DNA from 3 places in the Arthrobacter sp. TmtSoilC51 genome. Region 1 is predicted to be linked to each of the others. Evidence: riboswitches for the same ligand, from Rfam matches in the RefSeq annotation. Region 1 holds a riboswitch; each other region holds the start of a gene.
What was found. Region 1 has a riboswitch for cyclic di-AMP ahead of ACZ5G6_RS05120 (M23 family metallopeptidase). Riboswitches for the same ligand answer to the same signal wherever they lie in the genome.
Positions count from the first base shown of each region.

Region 2: it holds a riboswitch for cyclic di-AMP, as region 1 does, so the genes downstream of both, ACZ5G6_RS03960 (aggregation-promoting factor C-terminal-like domain-containing protein) here and ACZ5G6_RS05120 (M23 family metallopeptidase) in region 1, are expected to answer to the same signal.
Region 3: it holds a riboswitch for cyclic di-AMP, as region 1 does, so the genes downstream of both, ACZ5G6_RS01885 (NlpC/P60 family protein) here and ACZ5G6_RS05120 (M23 family metallopeptidase) in region 1, are expected to answer to the same signal.

Region 1 is NZ_AP035877.1:1,076,760-1,080,884, reverse strand. Features, by position in the region: gene ACZ5G6_RS05130 (NlpC/P60 family protein) at 1-342, opposite strand, end outside; gene ACZ5G6_RS05125 (C40 family peptidase) at 442-1,173, opposite strand; cyclic di-AMP (ydaO/yuaA leader) riboswitch at 1,178-1,341, opposite strand; gene ACZ5G6_RS05120 (M23 family metallopeptidase) at 1,487-2,317, opposite strand; cyclic di-AMP (ydaO/yuaA leader) riboswitch at 2,322-2,558, opposite strand; gene ACZ5G6_RS05115 (iron-dependent transcriptional repressor DtxR) at 2,738-3,433, opposite strand; gene serC (phosphoserine transaminase) at 3,737-4,125, shown strand, end outside.
Region 2 is NZ_AP035877.1:820,982-825,106, reverse strand. Features, by position in the region: gene ACZ5G6_RS03970 (response regulator transcription factor) at 1-579, shown strand, start outside; gene ACZ5G6_RS03965 (sensor histidine kinase) at 583-2,076, shown strand; cyclic di-AMP (ydaO/yuaA leader) riboswitch at 2,212-2,369, shown strand; gene ACZ5G6_RS03960 (aggregation-promoting factor C-terminal-like domain-containing protein) at 2,375-3,187, shown strand; gene ACZ5G6_RS03955 (glycosyltransferase) at 3,413-4,125, shown strand, end outside.
Region 3 is NZ_AP035877.1:380,949-385,073, forward strand. Features, by position in the region: gene ACZ5G6_RS01875 (NCS2 family permease) at 1-1,188, opposite strand, end outside; gene ACZ5G6_RS01880 (copper resistance CopC family protein) at 1,302-1,925, shown strand; cyclic di-AMP (ydaO/yuaA leader) riboswitch at 2,100-2,268, shown strand; gene ACZ5G6_RS01885 (NlpC/P60 family protein) at 2,272-3,036, shown strand; gene ACZ5G6_RS01890 (NAD(P)/FAD-dependent oxidoreductase) at 3,203-3,895, opposite strand; gene ACZ5G6_RS01895 (hypothetical protein) at 4,029-4,125, opposite strand, start outside.

The DNA of each region.
Region 1 (4,125 bases):
TTCCTTGGCCGGGGCCTTCTCGACCACAGGAGCGGGTGCTTCCACCGTGGTGACCACGGGGCGCTCGTAGGAGATGGCAACGCTCGAGTCGGCAGCAATGGTGGCTTGGGCAACCGTCTGCACGTCAAGGGCGGACGCGGACGTAGATTCGCGCTGGACATTGGTGTCCGCAGCATTTGCAGCCACGCCGCTGGTCAGGACAAGGCCCGATGCAGCTGCGATCACTGCTGCCTGACGGCCAACGCCACCGGCGTTGTCGCTGACAGCCTTTGCGATGACGGCAAGTGAGCTGGTCTTGGGGGCCTCAGCTCGATGCCGTGCAACCTTGTTTGCACTGGTCATGATTACTCTCTTTTCGTATCCGCGCACGCTGGGGTCGCACGCGGGTTATGGGCGGCCAGCACATGGGGGGCATGCTGGCTTACCCCGAATGGGATTTTCCTAGCGGAGGGTGAAGAACGAGGATGTGCCGGTGGAGGCCACGGAGTGCAGCAGGGTGCCCTGGCTGGGGTTCAGCGCGCTGATCATCATGCCGTTGCCGACGTAGATGCCAACATGGGCTCCGCCGTTCTGCATGACGAGGTCGCCGGGAGCAGGCGTGCTGGTGGGCGTCATGACCGTCCAGGCATTGACGCGGGGGATGCTGATGCCGGCCTGGGCGTAAACCCACTGGGTGAATCCGGAGCAGTCCCAACCATTGGGGGAAGTGCCGCCCCAAACGTAGGGGTGGCCGATGCCGGTGTAGGCAATGGCTGCGAGTCCGGAGGCTGCCGCGCTGGAAGCGGAATCCTTGGCCGTGGAGGACAGGGCAGAGAGTGCGCCGTTCGCCTGGCTATCGCTAGTCTGCGTGCGCTGGGAGGCCCGCTGAACCTTGGGGGCTTCCTTGGTGGCCACTACCGGGCTCTCGAAGGAAACGGTTGCGGTGGGCTCGGCGGTGACAACTGCGGTGGCTACCAACTGCTGGGTGCTGGAGCTTTCCGACTTGGAAACGTCAGTATCTGCGGCCTGGGCCGGGAGTCCGACGCTGAGAACGAGTCCAGAGGCTGCGGCCAGAACGGCGGCTTGGCGGCCTACGGTGCCTGCATTGGTTGAGACAGCCTTGGAAAGGTTGTTCAACGGGTTCGTACGAACCAATTCGGCGCGATGGCGCGCAGGGGTAGTGCGTGATGACACGAAGGTAGCCTCTCCCAATGCCTGCGAGGTGAGCTGTCGGATTCGGATGGGAGTCATCCGGCCGCGCGGCTTCCGGGAAGCTTTTGCGACTTAACCCCAAGGCCTTCTGATTCGAAGACCAAAATTGGTTCCCCCGCCCCTGCCAGACGATTTTTGCGAACGGACCTTGAGTGGTGGCAGAGCTAGGCAATCCACCCAAGTGCATCGGCCCCCTAAAAAGCCGATGCGCTTTAGACGGTACAACAGATATTCGTGAATGTCACATTCAGGTCACGGGGCGTGTCATCAATGCGAGAGAGCACCATCAACTAGCTCAGAGCCAACCCATGGGATCTACGACCTCGCCGTTTACCTGGACCTCAAAATGGAGGTGGCAGCCGGTGGATGCGCCCGTGGTGCCGCTGAGCGCGACGGTATCGCCACGGTTGACGGTCTGACCCACCTTGACGTTGAAGGACGACAGGTGGTTGTACGTGGTCTCGAGGCCGTTGCCGTGATCAACCACTACGCGGTTGCCTCCGCCATACTCATGCCAGCCCGCGAACGTGACCTTGCCTGCGGCTGCGGCGTGAACAGCGGTACCGCACTGGGCCACGAAGTCCTGGCCACGGTGGAAGTCACCCGTGCCGCCGGTGAGCGGGCTGACGCGATAGCCAAAGGGCGACGCCGTGACCAACTTGTCCAGTGGACTGCCCAAGGTGCCAAGTGAGGAGGCGCGCTGGATGCTGCCCGCAGACTGCGCGCTCAGCAGCTGCTTGAGCTTGCCGTCAGGATCGGCTGCGGTGGCGACCGCTGCGCGGCTGAAATCGATTTTGGCAGACGCTGCCGCAGAAACCTCGGGCTGGCTGCCACCGGGCACGGTCAGGGCTGCCTCAGTCTGACCGGACTCGGATGTGGCCATGACGGGGCTTGTGGCCGGCAGACCTACAGTCAGGGCAAGTCCGGTGGCGGCAAGCGCAACTCCGGCTTTCTGCCCGACACCACTGGCTGCGGCGAAGTCGGCTACCTGGCGCAATGGGCTCTTGCGGCGGCGCACCTGACGCGGGGTGTCGCGTGGCCGGATCTCCATTGCGGCGCGGGCTGGCCGCAGCTCAGCAGCGGGGCCGGACGCGCGGCGGCGACCCCTGACGTTCTGCGATGTCAAACTCTGTTCCTCTCTAGAAAGCCTGCGAAGTTAGCTGTCGGATTCGGGTCAGAGAGTTCAAAGACCCGGTCCGCACGAAGCGCAAACGGCACACAGGTATCCCAAGGAGGACTTGCGTTAGTAGGCACTTCTGCTGCGGACTTCACCCCAAGGCTGCTTCTTTAGGCAGCCGCTTGTGGTTCCCCCGCCTCTGCCAGTAGTTGATGACACACCTGATCCGCTGGCAGAGCTCGGCTCCAGATCAGGTAACGCTTTGGTATCGGCGCTAGTAGATAACTATAGGCGATTAAAGTCCGCAGTAATAAATTCGTTATCTTTCGAAACACCGTGTTGTGGCGTGGCTCCATACCATCAATCGCGGAAACCCGCAGGTCACACGCGCGCCAAAGACCCCAACGTGAGATCTGACACGCCGGAAAGTCAGCTAACGGCGACGAAGACGTGCGCGGCTACCTCGGGAGGCAGCTCCAGCGCTCCTTCAATGCCGGGAACGCGAACAGAGATGTACTCCCCCACCCTCTCCAAGGAGACGGTGGCGCCGGGACGAATCCCGCCTTCATCAAGCTGGGTGAGGAGTTCCGGCTCAACCTGGATGGGCTCAGCGAGTCGGCTGACGACTACGCGTGAATCGGCGGCGTACCCGTCCATCGCGTGCAGCAGGTTGACGTCCAGGCGCGCAAGGGGCTGGCCGGCGAGGCCGCCAAGTGCCTCCAGGCCCGGAATGGGGTTGCCATACGGCGACTCGGTGGGATGTTCCAACAACTCATACAACCGCCGCTCCACACGTTCGCTCATGACGTGCTCCCAGCGACATGCCTCGTCATGGACATACGCCCAGTCGAGACCAATGACGTCCGCCAGAAGCCTCTCGGCAAGGCGGTGCTTTCGCATGACTTCAGTGGCCCGCTTGCGTCCGACCTCAGTCAACTCCAGGTGACGGTCGTTGGACACAATCACCAGGCCGTCGCGCTCCATGCGTCCGATGGTCTGGGAAACTGTGGGTCCCGAATGGCGCAAACGCTCGGCAATACGTGCGCGAAGAGCCACGATGTTCTCTTCTTCAAGCTCCAAAATGGTCCGAAGATACATCTCAGTGGTATCGATCAGATCCGTCATCCAGCTCAGCTCTCCTCGAACGCATTTGTTGCGTAATCTCCACCGTACCGCGTCCCAGCCAAGGTGGACGGTGTGCAATCGACACCTCAGGAACGCCAACCCTAGCCTAGCTTATTTGGAATTACTCTGGATAATGTTTCCGCGGGCACGAATGCCCGTAGTGGTTCAGGCATTCCACGTGGCGGACTATGACAACCGCAGATTCCTGAGCGCGGGCCCGGTCAGGCAGAATGATGGAGTCGAAGGGGCAGCCGATGCCACCTGCCACCTCCCCTCTCTAACCGATACCCATTGGAGCCACACGTGAGCGACAACAGCATCACTATTCCCGCCGACCTGCTGCCCAAGGACGGACGCTTCGGCGCAGGACCCTCCAAGGTCCGCCCGGAACAGGTCCAGGCCTTGTCCGCCGCATCGACCACCATTCTTGGCACATCCCACCGTCAGGCGCCCGTCAAGAACCTGGTGGGCTCGGTCCGCGAAGGACTCAGCCAGTTCTTCCGCGCACCTGAGGGCTACGAGGTTGTCCTCGGCGTCGGCGGCTCCACCGCTTTCTGGGACGTAGCGACTTTCGGCCTGGTTGAGAAAAAGGCCCAGCACCTTTCCTTCGGCGAGTTCGGTTCCAAGTTTGCGGCGGCCACCAACAAGGCCCCCTTCCTCGATGCATCCTCCATCATCAAGTCCGAGCCCGG
Region 2 (4,125 bases), 260 kb from region 1:
CCAGAAGCCGTGAAGATTGCCAAGGACTTCCGCCCTGACGTGCTGGTGCTGGATGTCATGCTTCCGGGATTTGACGGTGTGGAGGTCCTCAACCGGATACGCGCCTTCGCGCCCGAAGTACCTGCGCTGTTCCTCACAGCCAAGGATGCTGTCCAGGACCGCATCGTAGGCCTTGCCGCCGGCGGCGACGACTACGTCACCAAGCCCTTCAGCATGGAGGAAGTCCTCCTGCGCCTGCACAGGCTCGTCCAACGATCAGGCGTAGCCGCCATGGACACCGCCGAACTGGTGGTGGGCGATCTCACCCTGAACGTGGATACACGCGAAGTTTCCCGCGCCGGCGAGGACATCCAGCTCACGGCAACGCAGTTTGAGCTGCTTCGTTACCTCATGGAGAACCCCAAGCGCGTGGTCAGCAAGGCACAGATCCTGGACCGCGTCTGGGACTACGACTTCGGCGGGCAGGCCAACATCGTGGAACTGTACATTTCCTACCTGCGCAAGAAAATCGAAGCCAACCACCCCCCGATGATCCACACCATCCGCGGGGCCGGCTACGTCATCAAGCCTGCGGACTGAACCTTGTCCACCCTTTCAGAAGTAGCCCGCAAGACCCAGCGGAGCTGGTTCAATCCCTCAACCTGGCATCTGCGCACGCGACTGGTCCTGGTGGCAATGGCATTGCTGGTGGCGATTTGCGGTGCAGTCGGGGTGGTCAGCTATGCCTCCATGGACATGTACTTCAACAAGCAACTCGATAAGCAGTTGGAGCAGGCGTCCAGCCGCGCGAATGACTTCGGCAGGCCGCCGTCGAACTTTCCTTCAAGCGGCCGGCCAGATCCCCTGGAGGCCCGCGGCCAAGGTGCCGGGACCCTCAACGCGAGGATCGATGGTTCCACCGTCATCAACTCGGGCCTCATAGATGCCAACGGCCGGCGCGCCGCACTGTCGGCCGAAGACAAGCAGGTCCTGCTGTCACTCCCCCGCGGCAATCTGCCTGTGGACCGCTCATTGTCCAATGGCGACTACCGGCTGGTGGCCGTTGAAACCGCCTACGGCGACGTGATCGTGACGGGACTGCCGTTGGCTGACAAGCAAAACGCCGAGGCATCGCTGGTATGGACCATGGTGTTTGTTTCTCTTGGCGGCCTGGTACTGATCGGCCTCGCGGGTACCGTCATTATCCGTAGGACCATGCGGCCCCTGGAGCAGCTTTCGGAAGTCGCGACGAAAGTCTCGCGGCTGCCCCTCGACGCCGGTGACGTGGCACTTGCGGTGCGCGTACCGCCGTCGGCCTCCCATCCGGGAACGGAAGTGGGCAGCGTTGGCCACGCTTTGAACCAAATGCTCAACAACGTTGCCAGGGCGCTGGCAGCCCGGCAGGAAAGCGAAACCAAGGTCCGACAATTTGTGGCCGACGCGTCCCACGAACTCCGGACGCCGCTGACCGCCATCCGCGGCTACACAGAGTTGCTACGCATGACCGAGAACTTCACCGACGATGGACGAAAATCCTTGGCACGCGTCCAGAGCCAATCGGAACGGATGACCACGCTAGTGGAGGACCTGCTGCTGTTGGCGCGCCTGGACGAAGGCCAGCCGTTGAAGGTCACGGATGTGGACCTGACGCAGCTGGTGATCGAGACCGTCAGCGACGAAAAGGTGATGGCACCGGACCATATCTGGAAGCTCCAGCTCCCTGACGAACCGATTACGGTGCGCGGTGACGCAACCCAACTGCATCAGGTGTTGGCCAATCTGCTGTCCAACGCACGCAAGCACACAGATCCCGGCACCACGGTGGTCACAGGCGTCATGCTCTCTGCTGACGGTAGTGCGGTGGTCACCGTCACTGACGATGGGCCTGGCATTCCGCCCGAATTCCAAGGCCGTATTTTCTCGCGATTTGCCCGGGCTGACGCCGCAAGATCGGGCTCTGAGGGGACCTCCGGATTGGGCTTGTCCATTGTCGAATCGATCGTTCAAGCGCACGGCGGAAGCGTGGAAGTTACGTCCAAGCCGGGACGCACTGAGTTCGCCCTCCGGCTCCCCTCAGTTTCAAACGAACGCGCATAACGAATCGGGCAACATGACGCGCCGTGATCGTGATCTCTGTTACCTAAATGTGACTTAAGCCGAAACCTCCTGTACCGTCGAAAGGGTGGGTCGCCCCTAACTGGCCCCACACCCGGGATGCGCCGAGCTCTGCCACTTCCCGGAGTTCCGTTCTCATTCGAGGCAGAGACGGGGGACCCAGAGTCTCCGGGCACAGTATTTTCCTTGCCCTTGGGGTGAAGCCGCAGCTACGCGCGCGGCCGGATGACCTCATCCGAACCCGACAGCTAACTCCGCAGGCGCTGAGAGGTAATCACACATGTCTGAATTCAACGATCAGACGCGCCCTTCCGCGCGTCACCGTGACGAACACAATGCTCCCCTGACCAAGTCGCAAACCGTTCTGAAGAACGCTGCACGCCGCGGCAAGACGGGGCAGCGGATGTCCGTTGTTGCAGGAGTCGTTGCCGCCGCCTTGGGCGTCGCCTCGCTCGGCCAGGCCGCAAACGCTGCGTTCAACCTCCCGGAAACGAGCCAGGCGTCCGAGACGCAGGCTACCGCCCAGGTCAGCAACAAATCAGCGGAAATCTCAGCTTCCTTGGATGCTGCCGCCAAGAAGGGCGCCGCCGATAGGGCCGCCGCAGACCAGGCAGCGGCCGCACAAGCCGCCGCCGAGAAGGCCGCCGCTGAGAAGGCTGCCGCGGACCAGGCAGCGGCCGCACAAGCCGCCGCCGAGAAGGCTGCCGCTGACGCAGCCGCCAAGCAGGCTGCAGATGCCGCCGCTGCTGCAGCCGCAGCCGCCGCAGCTGCCCCCAAGGCAGTGGACGATCCCGCAGCTGCCAAGGCGTACGCCGCCAGCATCCTCGCCAACTACGGCTGGGGTCCGGGCGAAATGACTGCGCTGAACACGCTGTGGGAGAAGGAATCCAACTGGCGGACCACCGCGACCAACGCCTCCAGTGGCGCCTACGGAATCGTGCAGTCATTGCCGGCTTCCAAGATGGCGACTGCCGGCGCTGACTGGGAGACCAACTACCAGACCCAGATCAAGTGGGGCCTGAACTACATCAAGGAACGCTACGGCTCCCCCTCGGCCGCCCTTGCCTTCCACTTGGCCAACAACTGGTACTAAGCCAAACCCTGAAGCAGGCTTGAGCCCACCCCAGCGGGCTCAATCGTGCAGGGCCTGATTGCCGCCCCATTTCCGCCGTTCGCAGTGTTTTTTGAAGCGACCGGCAGGAACCGGGGCGGTTTTCGCGGTTCAGGCCGTTTCCCCGTTTGAAGGCTTTCCACGTTTCACAGTCGCATCACAGCGGCTGCCTAAAGCCCTCATAATCCTTGGCCGCATGCTGGATGCATGACGCTCATAGATCCAGCCGGCAACGCAGTGCAGCACGCTGCACACGCTGGGCACTGTGGTGCTTCAGCCGTGCCTCAACAGCGGTCGCGGCGGTCTCCCGTGAACATCCGGGGAACAGTTCCCGTCCTTGACGTCGCGGTTCCCGTCTTCAACGAGGAAGGCCACATCGAGTGGAGCCTGCGCCGGCTGCACGCGCATCTCGTGGACTCGTTGCCTCACAGTTTCCAGATCACTGTGGCCGACAACGCCAGTACTGACACCACATTGAGAATTGCCGAACGGCTGGCCCGCGAACTCCCGGGCCTGAAGGTCCTGCGCTTCCAGGAACGAGGGCGGGGAAATGCGCTCCGCCATGTCTGGCTCCATTCACCCTCACCTGTGCTGGCCTACGTCGAAGCTGGCATGTCCATCGACCTTGCCGCGGTGGCTCCCCTGCTGGCACCAGTAATTTCCGGGCATTCGGATCTTGCCATTGGCACACGGCTAGCCCGGACTTCCAATGCGATTGGTGGTCGCCGAAGCACCTTGGTTTCCCGCGGCTACAACATCCTGCTGCATCTGGTCTTGGGCGCCCGATTCTCCGACGCCCAGTGCGGTTTCAAAGCCATCCGCGCGGATGTAGCCCATCGGATCCTGCCGCACGTTAGGGACGACTCGTGGTTTTTCGATACCGAACTCCTGGTTATCGCTGAGCGCTGCGGCCTGCGCAT
Region 3 (4,125 bases), 700 kb from region 1:
GAAGCCCACAACCACCAGCGCAGGAGCGACGGCCTCGAACGGGACAAGGTTGATGAGCGGCGTGAAGAACATCGCCACCAGGAAGAGCAAGCCCGTGACAATGGAGGCGAGGCCAGTGCGGGCACCTTCGCCAATACCCGCGCCCGACTCGACGAAGATCTGGTTGGACGAAACGGATGCGCCGCCGCCGACGATTGCCCCGAGGGCATCAACCTGGAGGACGCGGTCCACGTTGGGAATGTTGCCGTGCTCGTCCACGGTTCCGGCCTCGTTGGCCAGGCCCACCATGGTGCCCATGGCGTCGAAGAAGATGCTGAGGAGGATCACGAAAGCCAGCAGCGCGGCGGCCACGAAACCGAGGTGCTCAAAGGCGCCGAAGGGGTTGGCTTTACCAATCAAGGAGAGGTCCGGAGCGCCCCATTCGGAAAGTGTGGGAGCCACGAGGGACCAGCCGCGAGGGTTGACGTTCTTGCCGTCGAAGCTTGGGCCAATATGGAGCGTGAATTCGAGGATGGCGGCCAGGGCAGTGGAGACCACGATGCCGATCAGGATCGCGCCGCGGACCTTTCGCACTACCAACGCGATGGTCAGGATCAGGCCGACAGCGAAAACCAACGTAGGCCACCCCATCAGCTTGCCGTCCACACCCAGGCCGAGCGGGACAGTGGTGCCCGCGGCATCCGGGATGCGCCGGACAAAGCCTGCGTTGACAAGGCCTATCAGGGCGATGAAGAGGCCAATGCCCACCACGATTGCCGTCTTGAGAGCTTCCGGGACGGCTTTGAAAACGGCCGTGCGGAATCCGGTGAGGACCAGGATCAGCATGGTGACGCCCGAAAGCACCACAAGGCCCATCATGTCCGGCCACGTCAGCTCCGGGTGGGAGGCAACTGTCACCGCTACGAATGCGTTCACGCCAAGGCCAGTTGCCACGGCGAAGGGGTGCTTCGCCCAAGCGCCCATGAGGATGGTGAGGATACCGGCCACAAAGGCCGTAGTGGCCGCGACGGCCGTGAAGCCGAGCGAAGCTCCGCTGGAGTCTGCCCCGGAAAGGATCAGCGGGTTCAGCACAACGATGTAGCTCATGGCAAAGAAGGTGGCGAATCCGCCACGTATTTCCCGCGAGTACGTGGAACCGCGTTCGGAGATCTTGAAGTAACGGTCGATTGCAGAACCTTGTTTAAGCATGAAGGTCTCCGGGGATCGGGGGAGTTTGCTCTCAAATCCTATGCCCGCCAATGTGGGCCGCTGGGACGATTCGCCTAGTCTGTAAGGAAGCCAACACTAGGAGAAACCGCCCCATGCGTACCATCCGCCCGCTTCTGGCCGCCGTCGTCGCCGCGCTGGCTTTCGCTTCAGCGTTGCTGTTTGCCGCCGCCCCGGCCTCCGCCCACGACGTCGCCGAATCAACAAACCCGGCGAACGGTGCCCGGGTGACTGAAGTGCCGGCGTCGGTATCCATCACGTTCAACAACCGGCCGCTGGCCATCGGCTCGGGTGTGACTGTCACCTCTGGTGGCGAAAACTGGGCGGACGGCGCAGTGGAAATCATCGACAACATGGCCGTGCAGAAACTTCGGCAGGGTGCTCCGGCCGGCGAATACACGGTGGTCTGGCGCGTGGTCAGCTCCGACTCGCACCCCATCGAGGGCACCTTTACGTTTACGGCATCCGGGACAAGCACGACGACGGCGAGCGGCCAGGCAGGTGCCTCCCAGTCGGCTTCGGTGGCTGTTCCGACGGCGGGCACGGCGGCCCCCGGTACCGAAAACATTGAGCCGGCTCCGGCCGCTTCCCAGCCCTTCCCCTGGAGCATCGTTGGCCTCGCCGTGGTGGCGATTGCCCTGGTGATCTTCCTCGCTGTTACAGCCCGGAAGAAACTCGCGGTTCCCAACGACCCGGATGGCGAAAATTCCCCGGAATAACAAGGTTTTCTACATACTTGCGAAGATCTCGAAATGGTCACCGCGACACGCCAAAACTGAACTTCTCGTTACGTAAATGTGACTTTGAGATGATCTTCCCGTACGGTTGTACCTGTGCCTGTTCCACGTAGCGGGCACTTCCGGCCTGATTGCCTAGCTCTGCCGCAGTCCGGAATCCGTTCGCAGACAAACCTACGGCAGAGACGGGGAACCCATTTTGGCCCGCTTTCAGAGCGCGCCTTGGGGTGAAGTCACGAAGCTTCCGCTGAACAGCGGGGGATAGTGGCCGGGTGACTCCCATCCGAATCCGACAGCTAACCTCGCAGGCATCGGGAGAGGCTCTTTCATGTCTTCACGCATTCTTCGCGGCCGTCGTAAGGCGGACAGCGTACGTCCTAATCCGTTCATCTCAATCTCCAAGGCCGTTGCCAGCAACGCCTCGGGCGCAGGTCGCCAGGCCGCTGTCATCGCAGCAGCTTCGGGCCTCGTCCTTACGGGTTCCATTGCTGCCCACGCAGCAGAAACCCCTGTTCAGCGCGACTCCAGCCCTGCTACGGTCGCCGAGACCGTCACCGAGGGTCCCACCAAGGTTGTTACGGCCGCATCCACGGCCAAGGTCAACTTCGAGCGCCCTGCGGTTGCTTCCGTAGCGGCTCCCGTTATTGAAAAGCCGGCGCCCGTTGCTCCGGCCCCGGCGGCCAAGGCTCCTGCGACCGCTACCGTTCAGGCGGCGGCAACCACTGCTGCCGCTCCCGTCGCGGCTGCCCCTGCTGCTGCAGCTCCGGCTGTTGGTGGCATTAACGCTGCCATGGTCGCCTCGGCTTACGCCCAGATCGGCATCTTCCAGGACTGCACCGCGATGGTCGAAAGGGCCCTCGGCTCCGCAGGCATTCCGGTTGGCGACCTCGCACCCATGCAGTTCATGAACTACGGCAAGGTTGTCAGCGACCCCCAGCCCGGTGACATGATCGTCCAGTCCGGCCACGTAGCTATCTACATCGGCAACGGCCAGGCCATCAGCGGTGGCATCAACGGTAACCAGACGGGCATCCACCCGATCAGCTGGCTTACCGCAACAGGCCCCATCACGTACGTACGCGCTGGCGCCTAAGCTTCACGCTCCAGCTCAAAAGGCCGATGCCTTCGAGGACCAAAGTCTTCGAAGGCATCGGCCTTTTTTCGTAACCGGCCCTTTAGCAATCGACCCTTTACGTACCGCTCTTTTGAGTTAATTTTTGTTCGTTTAAGGCAAGGACTGAACTGGCCTTCGGTGGTTTCTACGCCAGGGCGATGCCCGGCCCAGCTGGGAGAGCCACCTTGGATGAGATCGCTTGCCCCACGGCTTTGGCTTGCCGGAGTACTTCCTTGGGCGTGGGGGTGATGAGTTCGCCAACGCCCACCAAGTGCATGCCGACGGCACGCATGGCTGCCACGAGGTTCTGGCCAATGGCGATGCCGAGATCGGCCAGCATGCGGCGCAGTTGACTCTGGGCGCAGCGCGTCACCACAATGTGGTCGGCCAGGAGGACTCCACTGGCCGTATGCACGGCCCATTGCCGTGGGGTGGATTCAAGCGGCCCGTAAACACTTAGCCCGGCCTTGAGGCTGGCCGTGTTCAGGCTCGCTGCGAGTCCATATCCAAGTTGCAGCGTGGAGTCTCCACCGAGGAAGTCCAGGCGAACAGCGCGTGTGGTGTTGCGGACATCCAGATGGTGGCTGGCGGCGTAGTTGCGCAAGTGGCGCAGGATCTCGTTGCGTTCCTGCATTGCTGCGGGGTCGGCAGCGTCGCAGCGTTGGAGCATTCCCGTATGGACTGATGGTCCGGTGGCCGATAAAGCACCAAAGCCGTCCAGCACGATGGAACCCACGCCATAGCGGCTGAGCTCGCTGGCAACAGCCAACCCGGAGAGGCCGGTGCCGATCACCACGGTGGTAGTCCGTTCCGTGACGGAATCAGGAGTGAGTGACACTGCTTGGGTTCCTCCTTGACGTGTGTGCCTTTCAGCAGCGCGTGGGATCGCGTCCGAGTTCCCCAAGCGGCCGCAAATAAATGGCCGGATTGTGTCCTGGGACACTTTTGCCGGCCATTCGGTGACTCGAACACTACCGAACTTTTTCTGCCATGGATAGCCTCGGCGACTGCGTGTTTTGGATGTTCATCGGCAGCGCAATCCAGAGGTCGATGAAGGTGTCGAAAACC